DNA from 3 places in the Arthrobacter sp. NPDC056691 genome. Region 3 is predicted to be linked to each of the others. Evidence: riboswitches for the same ligand, from Rfam matches in the RefSeq annotation. Region 3 holds a riboswitch; each other region holds the start of a gene.
The links. Region 3 has a riboswitch for S-adenosylmethionine ahead of ACFRAU_RS21130 (homoserine O-acetyltransferase). Riboswitches for the same ligand answer to the same signal wherever they lie in the genome.
Positions count from the first base shown of each region.

Region 1: another riboswitch for S-adenosylmethionine. It lies ahead of ACFRAU_RS13285 (aminotransferase class V-fold PLP-dependent enzyme); the one in region 3 lies ahead of ACFRAU_RS21130 (homoserine O-acetyltransferase).
Region 2: another riboswitch for S-adenosylmethionine. It lies ahead of ACFRAU_RS17620 (DUF1737 domain-containing protein); the one in region 3 lies ahead of ACFRAU_RS21130 (homoserine O-acetyltransferase).

Region 1 is NZ_JBHTXX010000014.1:108,976-115,989, forward strand. Features, by position in the region: gene ACFRAU_RS13270 (fluoride efflux transporter FluC) at 1-278, opposite strand, end outside; gene ACFRAU_RS13275 (metal-dependent transcriptional regulator) at 285-998, opposite strand; gene ACFRAU_RS13280 (class I SAM-dependent methyltransferase) at 1,009-1,803, opposite strand; gene ACFRAU_RS13285 (aminotransferase class V-fold PLP-dependent enzyme) at 1,901-3,307, opposite strand; SAM riboswitch class IV at 3,342-3,455, opposite strand; gene hisN (histidinol-phosphatase) at 3,633-4,445, opposite strand; gene ACFRAU_RS13295 (ribosome small subunit-dependent GTPase A) at 4,512-5,627, opposite strand; gene aroA (3-phosphoshikimate 1-carboxyvinyltransferase) at 5,611-7,014, opposite strand, start outside.
Region 2 is NZ_JBHTXX010000024.1:28,993-36,006, reverse strand. Features, by position in the region: gene egtC (ergothioneine biosynthesis protein EgtC) at 1-623, shown strand, start outside; gene egtD (L-histidine N(alpha)-methyltransferase) at 620-1,606, shown strand; gene ACFRAU_RS17640 (aminotransferase class V-fold PLP-dependent enzyme) at 1,645-2,808, opposite strand; gene ACFRAU_RS17635 (YegP family protein) at 2,863-3,243, opposite strand; gene ACFRAU_RS17630 (O-succinylhomoserine sulfhydrylase) at 3,631-4,839, opposite strand; gene ACFRAU_RS17625 (rhodanese-like domain-containing protein) at 4,841-5,251, opposite strand; gene ACFRAU_RS17620 (DUF1737 domain-containing protein) at 5,248-5,556, opposite strand; SAM riboswitch class IV at 5,570-5,685, opposite strand; gene ACFRAU_RS17615 (NtaA/DmoA family FMN-dependent monooxygenase) at 5,883-7,014, shown strand, end outside.
Region 3 is NZ_JBHTXX010000033.1:57,451-64,464, forward strand. Features, by position in the region: gene ACFRAU_RS21125 (bifunctional o-acetylhomoserine/o-acetylserine sulfhydrylase) at 1-1,204, shown strand, start outside; SAM riboswitch class IV at 1,310-1,425, shown strand; gene ACFRAU_RS21130 (homoserine O-acetyltransferase) at 1,438-2,631, shown strand; gene ACFRAU_RS21135 (MFS transporter) at 2,846-4,228, shown strand; gene ACFRAU_RS21140 (alcohol dehydrogenase catalytic domain-containing protein) at 4,242-5,378, shown strand; gene ACFRAU_RS21145 (LysR family transcriptional regulator) at 5,445-6,347, opposite strand; gene mmsB (3-hydroxyisobutyrate dehydrogenase) at 6,490-7,014, shown strand, end outside.

The DNA.
Region 1 (7,014 bases), on a different contig from region 3:
AGCACGCCTGGCCCGATGGCTGCGCGGAGCCAGAACGCGGTGTGCGGCCGCGCGATCCAGATGGTGGTGAGGGCCGCCAGCACGAAACTGCCCACGACGTTGATGCCCAGCGTGGCCCACGGCAGGTCGCCTGGCTGGTCCGGGAACAGCAGTCCCAGCGCGTACCGGAGTTCCGTGCCCAGCAGCCCGCCGGCGGCCACGGCCGTCCAGACCCGCCAGCCGTAGCCGGCCCCCGTCTTGTGGGCGGTGCCGGTGCTGCCGGCCAGGGGAGCAGGCACCTGTGCCTACAGGCCGGCCATGCGGCAGCCGGGATGCGCGGAGTCACTGTGGATCCACAGTGCGGAGGCCACTTCGTCGGCCAGGTCAACGTCACGGCTGGTCCCGGGGGAGCCGATGCGGACCACGAGTGCGCCGCCGAAGGGCTTGCGGCCGCGCACCTCGACGTCGGCGTCGAGGCTGATCTTTTCCGCGGCAAGGTAACGCAGCAGCTCCGGGTTCTCGTCGCTGATCCGGGTAATCCTGCCCGTGTGGCCGTCGTCGAGCTCGATCATCCGGTGGGCAGACGGCATCCGGACGGTGCCGTCTGCGGCGGGAATCGGATCGCCGTGCGGATCCCGTGACGGGTTGCCCAGGCGGGCTGCCAGCCTCTCAATGAAGGTGTCCGAGACTGCGTGTTCCAGCTGTTCGGCCTCGTCGTGGACTTCGTCCCAGCTGTAACCGAGGTCCTTGACCAGGTACGTCTCGATGAGCCGGTGCCGCCGGACCATGGAGAGGGCAAGCCGGACACCCTCGGGCGTGAGCGTAATGGCGCTGTAGGGCTTGTGGAGGACCAGGCCCTGGTCCTTGAGCTTGCGCACCATCTCGGAAACCGAGGAATTGGCCACGCCGAGGCGCTGTGCAAGCTGGGTGGAGGTGATGGGCTTGTCCTGCCATTCCGTGAAGGAATAGATGACCTTAACGTAGTCCTCGATCGAGGAGGAGGGCGTACTGGTCTTCACAGCGTCAAGCCTACCCGCTGCCACCACGGCGTTCGGCCCTGACAGCCCGCCAGGTCTGGGTGAGGTAGGGAAGCTGCAGCAGTGCGCCCTCGGCATGCCCCAGGTGCTCGTGCAGGTACCAGGTCAGGTTGCCGGTGACCTTGGCGCGGGTGGCGTCGTTGGCCGCCAGGTAATAGCTGCGGGACTTGGCCAGTTCGAGGATGTCGTCCGGGGTGACGGGATCCTCCCACCGGGTCAGGTGGCTATCCAGGGACGTAAATTCCGGGCCGACTTTGGGGCGGAAGTCGGGTTTGTGGACGTCCCCCGCGTGCATGATGCGGGACAGCCGGTGCACCCACGGCACTGAGGTGTCCAGCTGGTTCCAGATCAGGCCCAGTACCCCGTGGGGTTTGAGGATCCGGGAAATCTCGGTGCTGGCCCGCGCGGGGTCGCACCAGTGCCACGCCTGGGCAACGCTGACGACGTCGAATGCCGCGTCGGGCAGTCCGGTCTCCTCCGCGGTCCCTTCCAGAACCCGGACCGGGCGGTAGTCACCGCCCGAAAAGACACGGCTGAGCTGCTCCAGCATGTCCGCGGAAGGGTCCACGGCGGTGACGCTCAGCCCGCGTTCCACCAGCAAGGCCGTGAATTTACCGGTTCCGGCGCCGATGTCGGCAGCTGTGCGGGCCCCGGCCGGAATAAGCCAGTCCGCGGAATCGGCAGGGTAGCCGGGACGGACGCGGTGGTAATGCTCGCCGCCGTCCTGGAAGCTCTGCCCGAGCTCCTGACGCCGTCCGTGATGAAGTTTGGGACCGCCCCGTGCCACGCACAGTCTCCTTAGTCCGACGTCGAAAATTACCTTTCGAATTTACCGTACAGGGTGCGCTGGCGTGGACCTCCGCCGTGGCAGGCCGGGGCGGAGGTTAGTCCTGCACGCAGGGGGCGGCGCCGGCGGTGCCGGGGGTGTTGGGTGCCCACGCGGGGTAGGTGCGGGTGTCGTTCGCCGGAACCCAGCGACCGGCGTCCACCACGTAGTCCCAGCCGAGGCCGGAGCGGCGGAGCTCCTCGATGCCGGCGAGCAGCCGCTGGGCGTCCTCGAGCCGTGACCCAACGCCGAAGCTGGCGCGCAGGGAGCCGGACGGCAGGCCTAGGCGCTTGAGCAGGGGGTGCGCGCAGAAGCGGCCGTCGCGGAGTCCCACGCCGTGTTCGGCCGACAGGTAAGCGGCCACCAGGCCGGCGTCGTAACCCTCCAAGGAGAAGTTGACCACGCCAATGGCGTCGTCCGGGTCGCTGTCCTCGAAGATCTGGTGGACGGTGACGCCGTCGATCTTGCGTAGCCCCTCGACGAGGAAGGACCGGATGGCGGCCTCATGGGCATGCCAGCTCTGCGGATCCAGGGCGGCGATGACCTGGGTTGCCCGGGCCAGGGTGGCGGCTCCGAGCACGTTGGGTGAGCCGCCCTCGTGGCGGGCGGGGCCGGTGGCCCAGCTGACGCCGTCGAGCCTGGCCTCGCTCACAGCGCCGCCGCCGGCGAGGTGGGGGTTGCCGGCGTCGAGCCAGTCGGGACGGCCGATCAGCACGCCGGCCCCGAAGGGGGCGTAGAGCTTGTGGCCGGAGAAGGCGAGGTAGTCGACGTCGTCCGCGGCGATGTTCACGCGCCGGTGCGGCGCGAGCTGCGCGGCGTCAACCACGATCCGGGCACCGTATTCGTGGGCCAGCGCAGCGAGGCGCCGGATCGGAAGGATCTCGCCGGTGACGTTGGAGGCGCCGGTCACGGCAAGGAGGCTGACGTCACCGTGCTCCAGTTCGGTGCGCAGGCTGCTGATGGTCGCTTCCAGCGTTTCCGAGGCCACGACGCTGCGGTGCGGCACACCCTGCCACGGCAGCAGGTTGGCGTGGTGCTCGATGTCCAGGTACAGCACTTCACCGGTGTGGTGGTGCCCCTCCACCGGCAGGCAACCGGCCAGGAGGTTGAGGGAGTCGGTGGTGTTCCGGGTGAAGATGACGGCGTCATCGGCGCGGCCGCCCACGAACTCCCGCACGATGTCCCGCGCGTTCTCGTACACGGACGTGCTGATCTGCGAGGCATAACCCGCGCCGCGGTGCACGCTTGCGTAGTACGGCAGGATCTCGTTGAGGTATGCAGAAACGACGGACAGGGCAGGCGCGGAGGCGCCGTAGTCCAGGTTGGCATAGCGGACGTGGCCGCCCTGGATCAGCGGAGCCTGGATTTCCGCGCCGGTGACGGCGGCCAGGGGACGGCCTGCGGCGGCAAATCGGCCGTCCAGCACGCCAGCGTCGGTGGTGGGGGAAATGATTGCAGTCGTCATGGGACCTCACTGAGAAAGGACCCCGTGTGACGGGGATCCGCGCTTGCCGGGTCCGTTCCGGATCGGCCTGGTCGTCACCCGGGGCACCCCACCGCGAATGGAGGGTTGCCGGCCAGCTAACCGGGGTTTAGCGCTGGCACTCGTGACCTGTTACGAGACTAGGACATCCGGAGGGGCGATGAAAAAGCCGGTTCGGAATGTTAAGCGGATTATTACGCAGCATGGATATGCGGCTCACGGCCGAATAAACGACGGCGGTCGTCACCAAAAGGGGACGACCGCCGTCGTAATATTCAGCGCTAAGGCGCCGGGGGAGGGGGGAAAGCTAGAGCAAATCGTCCAGCTGCGGGTTCAGCCGCTTCAGGACCTCCGAGTGCAGGATCGAGTTGGTCGCCAGGGCGTTGCCGCCGAACGGGCCGTCCGTGCCTTCGAGGGAGGTGAAACGGCCGCCTGCCTCCGTCACGATCGGCACCAGCGCCGCCATGTCGTACAGGTTCAGCTCCGGTTCGCAGGCGATGTCCACCGCTCCTTCGGCCACCATGCAGTAGGACCAGAAATCGCCGTAGGCGCGGGTGCGCCACACATCCTCGGTGAGCCGGAGGAATTCATCGAGGTTGCCGCGGTCCTTCCAGCCGCCGAGGCTTGAGTAGGACAGCGAGGCGTCGGCGAGGCTGGACACGTTGGATACCTTGAGCCTGGTCGCGGCGGCGAGGGAACGGCCCGAGTACGCCCCTGCGCCCTTGGCCGCCCACCAGCGCTTGCCGAGCGCAGGGGCGCTGACCACGCCCACGACGGGTTCGCCCTCATCGACCAGGGCGATCAGCGTGGCCCACACCGGCACCCCGCGGACAAAGTTCTTGGTTCCGTCGATGGGATCGATGATCCAGCGGCGGGAACCGTGGCCGGAACTTCCGAACTCTTCACCGAGCACGGCGTCACGGGGACGGGAGCGGGACAGCTGGCCGCGGATGGACTCCTCGGCGGCCTTGTCCGCATCGGTGACCGGCGTCAGATCAGGCTTCGTCTCGATTTTAAGGTCCAGCGCCTTGAACCGGCTCATGGTCTGGTCGTCCACGGAATCGGCCAGCACATGGGCCAGACGCAGGTCATCGTTGTACGTTGAAGCGGGTTGGGTCATGGTTCCAAACTACCCTCAAAGGCCCGGCGGGGCGGGGAGGCAGTGGCCGGGCTGCGCCGGGGGAGGCTATCCGACGCTGCCGAGTTCCTTGGTTTCCTGGCCCTCCGCGCGCGGGTCGGTGCCCAGGAGGCGGCGCAGGGACGCGAGCCTGGCCGCTCCCGTGGGGCCGGCGTGGCCGGCCGCGACCCATGCATCCACGCCGCAGTTGACGGCGCTGGCGTCGTGCTTGCAGCCGCGTTCGCAGGCCTCGGTGCCCGGCTCAAGGTCGGGGAAGGAGTGCAGGATGCGGTCCGGGTCGACGTGGGCCAGCCCGAAGGAGCGGATGCCCGGCGTGTCGATGATCCAGCTCCCGGCCGGGGCGTCAGCGAGCTTGAGGGCAAGGGCCGACGACGACGTGTGCCTTCCGCGGCCCGTTACGGCATTGACGCCGCCGGTGGCACGTTCGGCGCCGGTCAGCGCGTTGACCATGGTGGATTTTCCGACGCCGGAGTGGCCCAGCATCACTGTCACCTTGCCGTCCAGATGGGCGCGGAGTTCGGACACCGCGGCAACGTCGAGCCGGGCGGAGAGACCGTCGTCGGACCGGGCGTCGATGCCGGATGCGTCAGAGTCAGCAGTGCGGCTGATAATGACCGGAAAGTCGAGATGGCGGTAGTTGCCCAGCAGCTCGGTGGGGTCTTTGACGTCCGCCTTGGTGACCAGCAGCAGCGGCTCGATTCCGGCGTCATAGGCGGCCACCAGCGCCCGGTCGATGAACCCGGTGCGGGGTTCCGGGTTGGCGGCAGCGACAACCACCACCAGCTGGTCAGCGTTGGCCACAACGGCGCGTTCCACCGGATCGGTGTCGTCGGCGCTGCGGCGCAGCAGCGTCTTGCGGTCCAGGATCTTCACGAGCCGGGCGAGGGTGTCCGGTGCGCCTGAGACATCACCCACGAGGGACACGAAGTCACCCGCCACCACGGGGGAGCGGCGCAATTCCCGGGCGCGGGCGGCGATGACGGTCCGCTCATGGCCGGAGTCCTCGCCTACGACTGCCGTGTAACGTCCCCGGTCAACGGTGATGATCCGCCCCGTGACGGCGTCCTCATGGCTGGGGCGGTCCTTCGTCCGGGGCCTCGAACCCTTCTTGTTCGGCCGGATCCGGACATCGGATTCGTCCCAGGAATCAGTGCTGCGTGCCACCGGTGGTCCCCGCGGTGTCGGTCGCTGCCCTGTTTGAAACAGCATTGCTCCGCTGGCCGAGCATGCCCGCCCACAGCTGCGGGAAGTCCGGCATGGTCTTGGATGTCGTGGCGATGTCCTGCACTTCCACACCTCTGACCGCCAGGCCGAGGATGGCCCCGGCGGTGGCCATCCGGTGGTCCGCGTAGCTGTGCACCACGCCGGCGTGCAGTTCCGCTGGCCGGATGATCAATCCGTCCGCGGTTTCCTCTGCATCGCCGCCGAGGCGGTTGATCTCCGTGACGAGCGCGGCGAGCCGGTCCGTCTCATGTCCCCGAAGGTGGGCAATGCCGCTCAGGCGCGAGGGGCCGGAGGCCAGCGCGCACAGCGCGGCGACGGTGGGCGCCAGTTCGCTGGTTTCGGCGAAGTCCGCGCCCTTGATTTCGCTGCCTCCGGTCACCGTCAGGGTGCCGTCCTGCAGGGTGACGGCAGCACCCATGTCGCTGAGGATGCTGCGCCACATGTCACCCACCTGCGTGGTGTGCTCCGGCCAGTCCGGAATCCGCACCGTGCCGCCGGTGGCCAGTGCGGCAGCCAGGAACGGTCCTGCATTGGACAGGTCCTGTTCGATCCGCTGGTCGAACGCACGGATCGGGCCGGGGCTGACAATCCAGTGGTTGGGCGTGGAGTCATCCACCACCACGCCTGCGCCGCGGAGCACGGCGATGGTCATGTTGATGTGGTCCAGGCTCGGCACCGAGCTGCCGGAGTGTTCAAGGTGAAGGCCGTCCGTGAACCGTGCCCCCACCAGCAGCAGGGCGGAGACGAACTGGGACGAGGCGCTGGCGTCAATGACCAGGTGGCCGCCGCGGACCTGTCCCGTGCCTTCAACCCGGAACGGCAGCGACGTTGGCGTTGCACCGTCTTCCCCGCCGACGGGCACGCCGAGGCCTGCAAGGGCCTCGATAATGGTCCCCATCGGGCGCTCCCGTGCGTGGGGGTCGCCGTCGAAAACGGTGGCGCCGCTGCGGAGTGCCGCCATCGGCGGAACAAACCGCATGACGGTTCCGGCAAGGCCGCAGTCGATGGCGACGTCGGCACCGCTGGAGTTGGCCGGAATCGGCGTCACCTCCAGGTCCGGGCCGAAGGCGCCGTCGCCCGGCACCTCCCGGATGTCCGCGCCAAGCTGGCGGAGGGCAGCGATCATCAGCGCCGAGTCGCGGGAGTGCAGCGGCGCCCGGAGCCGGGACGGCCCGTCGGCCAGTGCGGCGAGCACCAGGAACCTGTTGGTCAGCGACTTTGAGCCCGGCACGCGGACCGTGGCGTCAACCGGCTGCTCCGCAAACGGCGCGGGCCAGTGCGGAGCAGCGCCGGAGTTTTCAGCGGGCGCTCCCGTGGATGATGCTGT
Region 2 (7,014 bases), on a different contig from region 3:
GCTGGTACGCGCCCGGTGATCCCGTGCCGGCACGCTACCGCCGTTCCATACCGATCTGGGCTGACAGGTCCTTCGCGGACGTTGCCAGGGTTACTTCCAGTGCAGCCGTGCTGGCGGCCGTCCGGTCGGCCACCCCGGGAATGTCGCCCGAGGAGTCGGCCGCTGCGCCCTATGCCCGGGGGCCCTGGCTTTTCAGCCACAACGGACGGGTCGAGGGCTGGCCGGATGCTGTGGCGGCACTGGCTGCCTCGCTTCCGGCGTCGCGCCTGCTGGCGCTTGAGGCCCAGGCCGATTCCGCGCTGCTGTGGGCTCTCGTCCAGGAACGGCTGGACGCCGGGGATTCTGCCGCGGAGGCCCTGGCGCGAGTGGTCAAGGATGTCTCCGCCGTTGCCGGTGGCCGCCTGAACTTTCTGCTGACCGACGGGACGGGCATAGCGGCCACGGCCGCCGGTGACACCCTCTTTTGGCGGATGGGTTCCGGGAACGTGGTGGTGGCGAGTGAGCCGTTCGACGACGGCCCCGGCTGGCACGAGGTGCCGGACAACTGCGTTCTGACCGCGACGGCCAGCCACGTCGACGTACGCCCAATTCACAACCTCACGAAGGAACAGGTAGCACCATGAGCCTCTCTTCCGGCCGCTCCGACATCATTCACCATCTGCCCCCGGACCACTTGGAGCGAAGCCTGCACAGCGACGTGCTGGCAGGGCTCGGCACGTCGCCGAAGACGCTGCCGCCCAAGTGGTTCTACGACAAGCTGGGCAGCGAGCTCTTTGAGCGCATCACGGGTCTGCCGGAGTACTACCCAACCCGCGCCGAACGTGAAGTGCTTGAGCTCTTTGCCGGCGAGATGGCTGCCGCGAGCCCGGCAGAGACTCTCATCGAGCTCGGGTCCGGATCCTCCAGGAAGACCCCGCTGCTGCTTGCGGCCCTGGGCCAGGCGGGACATCTTCGGCGCTACGTTGCCGTGGATGTCAGCGACAGCGCACTGCTGGACGCGCGAAACGAATTGGCGCCCGCATTCCCCGGCCTTGCGCTCGACGCCGTAGCAGCGGATTTCGAAACCCAGTTACATGTGCTTCCCCGGGAGGGACGCCGCATGGTGGCATTCCTGGGCGGCACCATCGGTAATTTTGAGCCGGCCGCCAGGGCCCGCTTCCTCTCCGGAGTGCGGGAACTGCTTCACGGAGATGGCGGCTCGCTGCTGCTCGGCACTGACCTGGTGAAGTCGCCCGACGTCCTGGTTCCGGCATATGCCGACGCCGAGGGGGTCACCGCTGACTTCAACAGGAACGTCCTCCGGGTTCTCAACACCCAGCTGGGCGGTGATTTTGATGTGATGGCCTTCGAACATGTGGCCGTGTGGATGCCCCAGGAGGAGTGGATCGAAATGCGGCTGCGCGCCAGCAAGCCCATGCTGGTCCGGCTGCCGGGGGTGGGCATGGAAGTCCGTTTCCACGAGGGGGAGGAACTGCGCACCGAGATTTCCGCCAAATTCCGGCTTGAAGGAGTGGTCAACGAGCTGGAATCAGCCGGGTTCTCCGTCGCAGGGCAGTGGACTGACCGGCAGGGGCGCTTTGCCATGACGCTGGCAGAAGCCACCTGAGCTGACCGCCGGAGGGACCCGCCGATACCGGCGGGCTTCTATTGAAGGAGGCCTACCAGGCGCTGCACTTCGGCTTCCGTGTTGTAGTAGTGGACGGAGGCCCGCACCACCATTTCGGCCTCCGGCGGTGTCCCCGCGGGGAAGGAGCGGGGCGCCACCGAGACGTTGATCCGGTGGTCTGCCAGCAGGCGCCTGATGCCGCCAGCATCGCTGCCGGCCACCGTGAAGGTGACGATGCCGCAACGGGTGATCCCGCGGTCGTGGACGGTAACGCCCCGTACTGACGCCAGTTCAGTCCGCAGCCGGTCAGCCAGCCCGGCCACACGCTCCTGCACGGCGTCCAGGCCCAAGTCCAGGGCGTAATCGACGGCACGTCCCAGCCCCAGCCTTCCGGCGGCATTGCTCTCCCAGCTCTCGAAGCGCCGGGCATCGCTGCGGACTTCAAAGCCGGAGGACCCGGCTGGACGGGCGGAGTGCCCGTCCAGCATGGATGGTTCCAGCCGGTCGAGGAGTGCTGCACGCACGTACAGGAACGCCGTACCCCGCGGGCCGCGCAGAAACTTCCGTCCGGTGCCCGCCAGAACGTCGCAGCCCAAAGCCTGCACGTCCAGAGGCACCTGGCCCACTGACTGGCACGCGTCGAGCACAAACATCACCCCGGCGGCACGGCAACGCTTGCCGACCTCGGCCGCCGGGTTGACCAGGCCATTCGCCATGGGGACATGGGTCAGGGCCACCATGGCGACGTTTCCGCGCTCCAGTTCCAGCTGCAGGTGTTCCACGTCGACCTGTCCGTGCACATCATCTCGCAGAACAACAATCTCAAGGTCGTTGCGCTCCGCAAGCTGCCGCAGTGCGAGGACATTGCCGGCATATTCGGTGCTGCCGATCAGCAGCCGCCCGCGGGGAGTGAAGGGAAAGCTGTAGACCGCCGCCGCCCACGCCCGGCTGCCGTTCTCGGCAAGGGCTACCTCCTCCGGCCGGGCTCCGAGCAGCCGAGCCACCGAGGAATAGACGTTTTCAAGCCTGTCGTCGGCTTCCTCTGCCGCTTCATAACCGCCGATGTCCTCTTCGCGGCGCAGATGGCCGACGACGGTGTCCACAACAGGGCCGGGCATGAGGGAACTTCCGGCGTTATTGAAATGGACTACGTTGCGGAGCCCGCGGGTCTGCCTGCGCACCTCGTCGACATCGATTGGCATAGCCCACATCCTGCCTCACACGGCAGGGCTGCGCCCAGATCTGCACCCTTTGCGTCAGGCCGCGCCGGTCCAGCGTGCAGGGGCGGCCGGGGCCGTCGGCCTCCAGTGCCCCGCGCCGCGGGCGCCGGCAGCTTCCGACGGCGTGCGCTTCTTTCCGAATCCCTGCCTGCCGTGGTCGGCCCGCGCCGGAAGAGCCTGGGCGGGTACCTGGGCAGCAGCAGCCGCCGGTACGGATCCCTGAACCTGCGGCGTCGCCGCGGAAAGGTCCGTGATGAGGCCCGTCCCGGCGCATTCGCGTACGTCGGCGATCCCGGCCGCAGCCGCGCGCTTGTCCTCAAAGGGAGCGGAGATTGCCAGCACCGTTCCATCGGGGGCCTTCAGCCGGAACCGGAACTGGGATTCTGCATCAACAAAAACTTCAAATACTCCGGCCATGGCGGTCCTTCCGGTCAGGGAGGCTGCACGCAGCGTCTTCGCGGCCGTGGCCCCGAACGCATCGCTGCGTCTGTCCTTGGGTGGGGTGCTGAACCGACAGGGGTTTGATCGGTTCATCGGTGTTATTAGAGTCTGCCCAGTGCACATGGAGCCTAACAAGACCATCCGTGTAAACCCTGGGTAAACCCTGTCTGTACACCCCACTAAACCGTGCCGCACCCCCCGTTCTCAAGGACGGCCGAAACGAAGGTACGTGCAGCGCAACGCACGTTCACAGCCCGCCATTGAAGGTAAGAAAGCAGTCAGATCCCGAAGGGAAGGCCCGAAGGAAAGGCTCGAAGAGAAGGCCCCGAAGGGCCGGATCCCAAAGGGAGGGATCCGGCAGCGTCAGATCTGCTTGATCGCCTGTTCAAGGTCGGCGATGAGGTCATCCGCGTCCTCCAGGCCCACGGACAGCCGCACCACTCCGTCGCTGAGCCCGATCGCGGCGCGCCCTTCCGGCCCCATGGCCCGGTGCGTGGTGGTGGCGGGGTGGGTGATCAGCGACTTGGCGTCGCCCAGGTTGTTGGAGATGTCGATGATCCTCAAGGCGTCCAGCAGCGCAAAGGCGGCTTCCTTGCCCGACTGGCCTGCCGTCGTCGCAAGTTCCAGCGTGAGGACCGTTCCGCCGGCCTTCATCTGCCTGGCCGCCAGTTCGAACTGCGGGTGCGACTTGAGTAGCGGGTACTTGACCCAGTTGACGGCCGGCTGCGTTTCCAGCCATTCGGCCAGGCGCAGCGCCGTGGCGGAGGAGTGGTTCACCCGGAGCGCCATTGTCTCCAGGCCTTTGGTGAGAACCCAGGCATTGAACGCGGAGAGCGCCGGTCCGGTGTGGCGCATGAGCTGCTTGACCGGTCCGTCGATGAATTCCTTGGTGCCCAGGATGGCGCCGCCCATCACGCGGCCCTGGCCGTCGATGTGCTTGGTGCCGGAGTAGACGATCACGTCTGCGCCGAGGTCTCCGCAGCGCTGCAGCAGCGGGGTGGCGAAGACGTTGTCCGCCACCACCTTGGCGCCGGCGGCGTGGGCGAGTTCGCTGACAGCGGCGATGTCCACGATTTCCTGCATGGGGTTGGACGGGGATTCGAAGAATACGGCCGTGGTGGGCACCGAGAGGGCGGCCCGCCACTGCTCGAGGTCCGGCCCGTCCACGAACACCGTCTCCACGCCCCAGCGCGGCAGGATTTCGTTGAGGATGACGAAGCAGGAGCCGAACAGGGAACGGCTGGCCACCACGCGGTCCCCGGCGCCGAGCAGGGCGCCCAGGGCGGTGAACACGGCGGACATGCCGGACGCCGTCGCAAAGCACGCCTCGGTGCCTTCGAGCAGGCGGAGGCGCTCCTGGAAGGTGGCCACGGACGGGTTGCCGTAGCGCGAGTAGACGAAGCGCTCGTCCTCGCCGGTGAAGGCGCGCTCGGCGGCTGCTGCCGACTCGTAGACGAACCCCGAGTTGAGGAAGACCGGTTCGGTGGTCTCTTGGAAATTGGTGCGGTCAAGCCCGCCGCGGACGGCCTGGGTATCGGGGCTCCAGCCGGCGGCGTCGTGATTAAAGGTCAACTTAGTTCTTTCCCAGGTTTGTCGGCAGGCCACGGTTCTTCCAGCCGTTCACGGTGCGCTCACCGTAGCGGTCAGGCTCACCCTCGAAGCCTTCGAGAACGTTGTAGGCCGTGAAGCCGGCCTGCGTGGCGGCGGTGGCGGCAGCGATGGAGCGCTGGCCGGAGCGGCACAGGAACAGCAGCTCCACCCGGGTGTCCTCGGGCGCCTGCTGCTTCAGCTGCTCGACGAAGTCGGGGTTGGGAATGCCGCCGGGAAAGGTCCACTGGATGAAGAGCGGATCGTTCTCCGTGGCCTTGGTGTCCGGAATGCCGATGTGCGCCCATTCGCCCTCGGTGCGCACATCCACCAGGACGGCGCCTTCCTCGAGCTTTGCCCAGGCGTCCTGGGGGGTGAGGTCTCCGGCGTAGCTCATGCGTGCCCCTCGAAAGCCTGGGCGGTGAGGTCCTCGTCGAAGTCCAGCCGGTCCACTGCGGTGGCGACGGCCGCATCTGCGGTGGCGATGGCGGCGGGCAGGATGACGGCCTGGGCCACGATGACGCTGGTGCCGTTGAAGGTGGCTGCGGGGCTGCCGTGCAGCACGTATCCCTCGGCCAGGGCCGCCGTGATGCGCTCACAGAACTCGCGGTTGTCCGGCCCCGTGATCAGGCGGTAGGACAGCTTTTCCTCAGGTTTATCCTGCTGGGACGGCAGCGTTGCAACGGCGGGGGCGTCTGACACGACGGATCTCCTTTTCTCACGCTTGCAGCTCGAAGTGGTCGATATGCCGAGTATTCACCTGAGGCACCCCGCCGTGGAATGGAGGGTTGCCGACCGGCCAGTCAGGGCTTCATGCCGGTACTCATTACTCCCCAAAAACGTAACACTGACGACGGCGGCGCGCACCGCCGCCGCCGTCATGTTCCGTAACGCATCGGGCCCGGTGTGACGCCGCGTTGCGGTTACAAAGCCGGTGGCCGGGAGGATAATGACGGAAGATGAACCGCCGTAACGCCGGATGAAACCAGGCCACAGTGAATGATTCGACCGCGAATACAGTGACTCCCATGCTGCACTTTGGATGGTTTGTGGGCCATGGCTTCGGGGTTCAGGGCTGGGGCACGCCCGGCTACGGAATCGGCTATGACTGGAAGAAGCCGGCCCCCTATCAGCATGCGGTCCGGGAGTTCGAGCGGGCGGGGCTGGACCTGTTCATCATCGAGGACTCGCTCACCGTCCCCGACACTTACGGGGGCAGCGCGGAGGTCTCGCTGGCGCAGGCGTCCTTTGCGCCGAAGCACGATCCGCTGGCGCTGGTGCCGTACCTGCTCTCCGCCACGGAGCACCTGGGCATCGTGCCCACCATCAGCGCCTCCTTCTATCCGCCCTTCACCGCGGCCCGGCTGCTGGCAACCCTGCAGCACTTCTCCAACGGGCAGCTGGGCTGGAACGTGGTGACCTCCGGCAGCGACCTCGCCGCGCAGAACTACGGACTGGACCAGCAGATCGAGCACGACCTCCGTTACGAGAAGGCCGAGGAGTTCGTGGACGTCGTCCGCAAGCTCTGGCGCAGCTGGGAACCGGACGCCATCCTGGAGGACACCCGGGCAGGCATCTTCGCGGACCACACGAAAGTCCGGCCGATCCACCACGACGGCGAGTTCTTCAAGGTCCGGGGACCGCTGAACACGGCACCGCTGCCGGAGGAGCCGGTGCTGGTGCAGGCCGGGGCATCGCCCCGGGGCAAGGCCTTCGCCGGGGCGAACGCGGATGTTGCCATTGCCCTGGCCCGCGGCGTGGACGGCATGAAAGCGTACCGGGACTCCATCCGCGCCGAAGCCGCCGGGGCCGGCCGGAACCCCGACGACGTCAAGGTGCTGTTTGTCCTCAAGCCCACCGTGACCAGTTCCAGGGCCGAGGCCGAGGAGTTGAGGGCTGCCCGGCGGGAGCTCACCCAGCGGGACATCGACAGCCAGCTCAACTCGATCTCCTACCTGTCCGTCATCGACTTCAGGCAGTTCGACCTCGACGCGCCCCTCCCCGAACTCAGCACCAACAGCAACCAGGGCACCCTGGAGCACTTCTCCAAGGCCGCGCCGCCGGGTTCCACCCTGCGGCAGATCCTGCGGGCCCGCAGCGGCGGCGCCGGTGACAGCATCATTGGCACCGCGGAAGAAATCGCCGACTACCTTGAGGAAA
Region 3 (7,014 bases):
CAGCGCTGAAAGCGCGGCCGACCGCTTCGCGCTGGCCGAGATCGCGCCCATCTACACGCGGATCGGCAACCCGACCCAGGACGCCGTCGAACAGCGGGTCGCCAGCCTGGAAGGCGGGCTTGCCGCGCTGCTCCTGAGCTCCGGCCAGGCCGCCGAGACGTACGCCATCCTCAACGTCGCCGAGGCCGGCGACCACGTGGTGGCCAGCCCCAGCCTCTACGGCGGCACCTACAACCTGCTGGCACACACCCTGAAGAAGTTCGGCGTGTCCGTCACCTTCGTGGCCGACCCGGACAACCTGGAGCAGTGGCGCGACGCCGTGCAGCCGAACACCAAGCTGTTCTTTGCGGAGGTGGTGTCCAACCCCCGGCAGGACGTCCTGGACATCGAAGGTGTTTCCCGGACCGCGCACGAGGCCGGCGTGCCGCTGATCGTTGACAACACCCTGTCCACGCCCTACCTCATCAGGCCGCTCGAGTGGGGCGCGGACATCGTGGTGCACTCGGCCACCAAATACCTGGGTGGACACGGGGCCGCCATTGCCGGTGTCATCGTGGATTCAGGCAACTTCGACTTCAGCAGGGACCCGGAACGCTTCCCGGGCTTTAACACGCCGGACCCCACCTACAACGGCCTGGTCTACGCCCGCGACCTCGGCGCAGGCGGTGCCCTGGGAGCCAACCTGTCCTACATTCTCAAGGCGCGGGTCCAGTTGCTCCGCGACCTGGGCTCCGCGGTGTCCCCGTTCAATGCATTCCTCATCGCACAGGGCCTGGAAACATTGAGCCTGCGCGTGGAGCGCCACGTGGCCAACGCGGTGGCCGTCGCCAGTTGGCTGGAAGCCCGGGGCGATGTGGAGTCGGTGGCCTACGCCGGCCTGCCGTCCAGTCCCTGGTACGAGCGTGGCCTGAAGTACGGGCCCAAGGGCACCGGCGCGGTGGTGTCCTTCACCGTGGCGGGCGGAGCCGAGGCGGGCAAGCGCTTCGTGGACGCCCTGGAACTGCACTCCCACGTGGCGAACATCGGTGACGTCCGCTCCCTCGTCATCCACCCGGCGTCGACCACGCACAGCCAGCTGACTCCGGAACAGCAGGGCGTGGCCGGGGTAGCCCCTGGCCTGGTCCGGCTGTCCGTGGGCCTGGAGCACATCGACGACATCCTGGCCGACCTCGAGGCCGGATTCCGCGCGGCGAAGGGCGCCTGATTCCAGGTGCCGCAGGTGGAACTCCCGGCCCCTGAGCGGGCGGGGAGTCACACAGCCGTCACATTCTTCGCGCAGATGTCCGCCTGTTTCGTAAACTGGGCAACAGGTCATGAGTGCCAGCGACAGCCCCGGCTTGCTGGCCGGCAACCCTCCTTCCGCGGTGGGGTGCCCCGGGTGAAGACCTGGCCTGCCGGACAGCTGCCGGCGGGCAAGCGCGTAGAAGAGGTTTACCCATGACGATTTCCGTCAGCAGCACCGACGTTCCCGCCGGCAAGACGCAAAGCCGCACTGTTCCCAGCCGAGCAGTTCCCGGCGACACGGTTCTTCCCGATGGCACAGTTCTTCCCGACGGCACGGTCCAGTACCTGAATATTGGCAGCCTGGAGCTCGAGGCCGGCGGATTCCTGCCGGACGTCACCTTGGCCTATGAAACCTGGGGAACGCTCAACGCGGAAGGCTCCAACGCCATCCTCGTCCAGCATGCCCTCACCGGCAGCACGCACGTGACGCGTGGCGCCGGTGACGAGGAGGGCTGGTGGGAACAGCTCGCCGGGCCAGGTGCGCCGGCGGACACTGACAGGTTCTTTGTCATTTCCATCAACATCCTGGGCGGCTGTTACGGGTCCACCGGACCGTCGTCGACCGCGCCGGACGGCAAGCCCTGGGGTTCGCGCTTTCCGCTGGTGACGCTCAGGGACTCCACCGTTGCCGAGGCGAGGCTCGCCGACCGGCTCGGCATCGGCAGTTGGCACGCCGTGGTGGGCGGATCCATGGGCGGGGCACGCGCGCTCGAATGGGCAGTGACTTTCCCGGAGCGGGTGCGCCGCTGCGGCGTCATCTCCGTCGGTGCCAGGAGCACCGCCGAACAAATCGCTTTCGCGCAGGCGCAGACCCTTGCCATCCGGCAGGACCGCCACTTCAGCGGGGGCGACTACTACGGCGGCCCGGAACCCGAAGAGGGCCTGGCGCTCGCCCGGCGGATTGCCCACATCACCTACCGGTCCGCCTACGAACTCGATTTCCGGTTCGGCAGGAACGCCCAGGCCGCTGAAGAGCCGCTGCAGGCCGATGCCCTGGCGGGCCGCGGCCGTTACCAGGTGGAGAGCTACCTCGACCACCAGGGCAACAAGCTCGTCCGGCGCTTCGACGCCAACAGTTACATCGCCCTGACGGAAGCACTCATGAGCCATGACGTCACCCGCGGGCGGGGGACACTCAAGGAAGCCCTGGCCCGGGTCACCGCCAACTTCTTCGTGGCCGCCGTCGAGACGGACCGGCTGTACTTTCCCGCCCAGTCGATGGAACTCGCCGAGGCCCTGCCCGGGAATGTGGACGTGCACATGATCGATTCGCCGATCGGCCACGATGGCTTCCTCACGGAGATCGGCCAGCTGAACGCCCAGCTCAGGGAACATTTCCTCAACTGATTCCGGAGCCGTCCTTGGGACCGGAGCCGGCCGCATCGTGGCAACGCCGCCGGCGTACGTGTGCATTTATGCAGATGCGCCCTGCACTATTTGGCGTTGAGCTTGCGTCATCGGCAGACCATACTCGTTGAATCCGGCGTTCGTGGTGCGCATCACACCCATTCGCCACCGACTGGTCCCCGTGGTGTCGAGGAAGACGCCGAAGGAGTTCGCAATGAGTACGGAAAGCTCCGCCGTAAGGCGTGCAGAAGAAACCGACGTCAAGGCCTCAGGCCTCAAAAAAGTTGTCACGGCGTCCATGGCCGGCACCGTCGTGGAGTGGTATGAGTTCTTCCTCTACGCCTCGGCCGCCACCCTGGTCTTCGGCAAGGCCTTCTTCCCCAACGCCGGCACCGAGCTGGACGGCATCATCGCCGCCTTCCTCACATACGCCGTCGGCTTCGTTGCCCGCCCGATCGGCGGGATCGTCTTCGGCCACTTCGGCGACAAGTTCGGCCGCAAGCAGCTGTTGCAGCTGAGCATCATCCTGGTGGGTGTTTCCACCTTCCTCATGGGCTGCCTGCCGACGTTCCAGCAGATCGGGTACTGGGCGCCCGCGCTCCTGGTCTTCCTGCGGTTTGCCCAGGGCTTTGCTGTCGGCGGTGAATGGGGCGGCGCGGTCCTCCTCGTGGCCGAGCACAGCCCCAGCAAGTCCCGCGGTTTCTGGGCCAGCTGGCCGCAGTCCGCCGTGCCCATGGGCAACCTGCTCGCCACGGCCGTGCTGTTCATCCTGTCCTCCACGCTGACCCAGGAAGCGTTCCTCGGCTGGGGCTGGCGCGTGGCGTTCTGGCTCTCCGCGGTGATCGTCCTGATCGGCTACTACATCCGCACCAAGGTCAACGACGCCCCGATCTTCCTCGAAGCCCGCAAAGAGGTCGAGGCCGGGCACAAGGGCTACGGTGTTGCCGAGGTATTCAAGCGCTACCCGCGCGGCGTCTTCACCGCCATGGGCCTGCGGTTTGCGGAGAACATCCTCTACTACCTGGTGGTGACGTTCTCCATCACCTACCTCAAGACCGTGGTCCAGGCCGACACGACGCGGATCCTGCTCCTGCTGCTGGTTGCCCACGCCGTGCACTTCGCCGCCGTTCCGCTGGTTGGCAAGCTGTCTGACCGCTTCGGCCGCAAGCCGGTCTACATGGCCGGCGCCATCCTGGGCGCAACCTGGGGCTTCTTCGCCTTCCCGATGATGGACACCAAGAACGACGTGATCATCCTGGCCTCCATCATGATCGGCCTGCTGTTCCACGCACTCATGTACGCCGGCCAGCCGGCGATCATGGCGGAAATGTTCCCCACCCGGATGCGCTACTCCGGCGTCTCGCTGGGCTACCAGGTGACCTCCATCGTCGCCGGTTCGCTGGCCCCGATCATCGCAGCGTCGCTTCTGGGCACCTACAAGTCCTCCGTTCCGGTGGCCATCTACCTGCTGATCGCCTGCGCCATCACCGCCGTCGCGGTGTTCTTCCTCAAGGAAACCCGCGGCGTCTCGCTCCACGACGTGGACGCAGCGGACGCCCGGGGCACCGCCGACCTGCTCGCGGCCGGCAAGAAGTAGATCCGGCTTTCCCATGAAAGCAGCAGTCCTCTACTCCACCGTCCCCCATACGGCTACTGCATCGCAGGAGCCCAGCTACGCCGAGGCCCGGCCCCTCGTGGTGCAGGAGCTGGAGCGGCCGGAGCCGCGTGCCGGCGAGCTTGGTGTGGCGATCACGTATTCCAGCCTGTGCCATTCCGATCTTTCCGTGGTGGACGGTTCCCGGGTCCGGCCGTTGCCCATGGCACTGGGCCACGAGGCGGTGGGGCGGGTGGTGTCTGTCGGCGGGGGCGTCTCCGATGTATCGGTCGGCGACCATGTGGTGCTGGTCTTCGTGCCGAGCTGCGGGGACTGCCGCGCCTGCAGGTCCGGCCGCCCCGCGCTCTGCCACCGGGCGGCCGAGGTCAACGGCTCGGGCGACCTGCTGCACGGCGAGGCGCTGCTGCGGACACCGGCGGGGGAGCGGATCAACCACCACCTGGGCGTCTCGGCTTTCGCCGATTATGCCGTGGTGGCCCGGGAGTCGGTGGTGGTGATTGACGACGACGTCCCTGACACTGTCGCGGCGATGTTCGGTTGCGCTGTGCTCACCGGCATGGGAGCCGTGCTGAACACTGCCGCTGTCACGGCCGGCCAGTCGGTGGCCGTTTTCGGGCTCGGGGCGGTGGGGCTTTCGGCTGTCATGGCCGCCGCCCTCGCCAGGGCGGGCAGCGTGATCGCCATCGACCCCAATCCCGGCAAGCACCAGCTCGCCCTCGACTGCGGCGCGACAGCGGTGGGAACGCCCGAGGACGCAGCCAGGCTCATCGCGGATGCCGCGGGCGACGGCGTCGACGTCGCCATCGAAGCCGTCGGCTCCGCCGGCGTGATCGCCGCCTGCCTGGGGCACGTGACCCGGGGCGGCGCCGTGGTTTCGGTCGGCCTGCCCCATCCGTCAGCCGAGCTGACGGTCCCCGCGCTGCAGTTCGCCGGGGCCGGCAAGGTACTGCTGGGTTCGTACATGGGCGACGCCGTTCCCGGGCGGGACATCCCGCTCTACCTGGGCTACTGGCGCGAGGGCAAGCTGCCGGTGGAGCTGCTGCACACGGACACCAGGCCACTCACCGAGATCAACGAGGGGCTGGATGCGCTGGCGTCCGGGCAGGTGGTGCGGCGGCTGTTCCAAGCCTGAGGTGCGTGGCCCGGCGGCCGCACTGCTGCGGCGTCGGCGGTGCTGGCGTGCCGGTTCTCCGGTGCGTCAGCCCGCCAGCAGCCCTGCCCGGGATTTCACTTCCTCCTTGAGTGATGCGATGACGGCCTGAACCGCGGCCGAGCGGAGGGACTCGGGGCGTGCCACCGCCCAGATGGGCAGCTGACGCTGGAAGTCGTCCGCGAGGACCGGAACGAAGTCCGGCTGCCCGGCCACCATGAAGTTCGGCAGCAGCCCGATGCCCGCGCCCTGCCGCACCGCCTCCACCTGTGCGAACACGCTCGTGGCCTGGAAGCTTGAGCTGGGCATCGGCAGCTGCGAGGACCAGCGGTGTCCCAATTCTGCCACCTGGAGCGCAGACTCAACGTAAGACACAAAGCCGTGCTGCCCCACGTCGTCGAGCGTTTCCGGCAGTCCGTGTTCCGCGGCGTAGCCGGGGCTGGCGTAGAGGCGCAGGTAGTAATTGCTCAGGAAGATGGTCTGGGCGTTGCTGACGTCGGTCCGGCCCACCACGATTTCCAGGTCCACGCCGGATCTGTTCTGGCTGACCTTCCGCGTGGCGCTTAGCATCTCGATGTTCAGCTGCGGATTTTCCTGCTGCAGCCGGACCAGTGCCGGGGTGACGAACACGGCCCCAACCCCGTCCGTCGTCGCCACGCGCACCAGCCCGGACAGGGCGCTCTGGTCCTGGCTGATGAGGCCGGAGAGCGATCCGAGCGTGCTCTCGATGGCTTCCGCCGCCTCCACCGCGGACGCGCCCAGCTGGGTCAGTTCCCAGCCGTGCGGGCTGCGTTCGAGGGTGCGCCCGCCCAGCTGCTTGTCCAGGGCGAGGATCCGGCGGGAGATGGTGGTGTGGGTGGTGCCGAGCGTTTCCGCCACCGCGTTGAACCTGCCCAGGCGGGCAACTGTCAGCAGGATCAGCAGGTCGTCCGGGCTCGGAAGCCGCCTCAGGTCCACGGCAAGCCTTCCTCTCATGTGCATCAGTGCACATACCGTCTGTAATTTTTCCCCTTGATTGCACTCTAGCAGGGTGTGATCGTGGACACGGACCTTCCGGCCCCGGCGGCCGGATCCGTAGCAAAGGAGCTTACGAATGGCAGTCATCGGTTGGATCGGCCTCGGAAACATGGGTGGCAACATGACCGCGAACCTGGCGAAGGCCGGGCACGATGTCCGCGGCTTTGACCTCAATCCCGCGGCGCTCGCCGCCGCCGAGGAGGCCGGCGTCAAGCCGGTAGGCAGCATTGCCGAGGCCGCCGACGGCGCGGACGTGGTGTTCACCATGCTGCCCAAGGGTGAGCACGCCCGCGCCGTGTACCTCGGCGAAGACGGCGTCCTGGCCCATGCGGACACCCGCACGCTGCTGGTGGACTCCTCCACCATCGACATCGCGTCCGCCCAGGAACTGCACGACGCCGCCGCTGCCGCCGGCTTCCGCTTCGTGGATGCCCCGGTGTCCGGCGGCATGAGCGGGGCCCGGGCCGGGACGCTGACCTTCATGGTGGGCGGGGAAGCGGGCGCGGTCGCAGACGCCACCGGCTTCATCGGCCCGATGGCAGCCAACATCATTCCCACCGGCGGCGCCACCACCGGCCAGGCGGCCAAGATCTGCAACAAC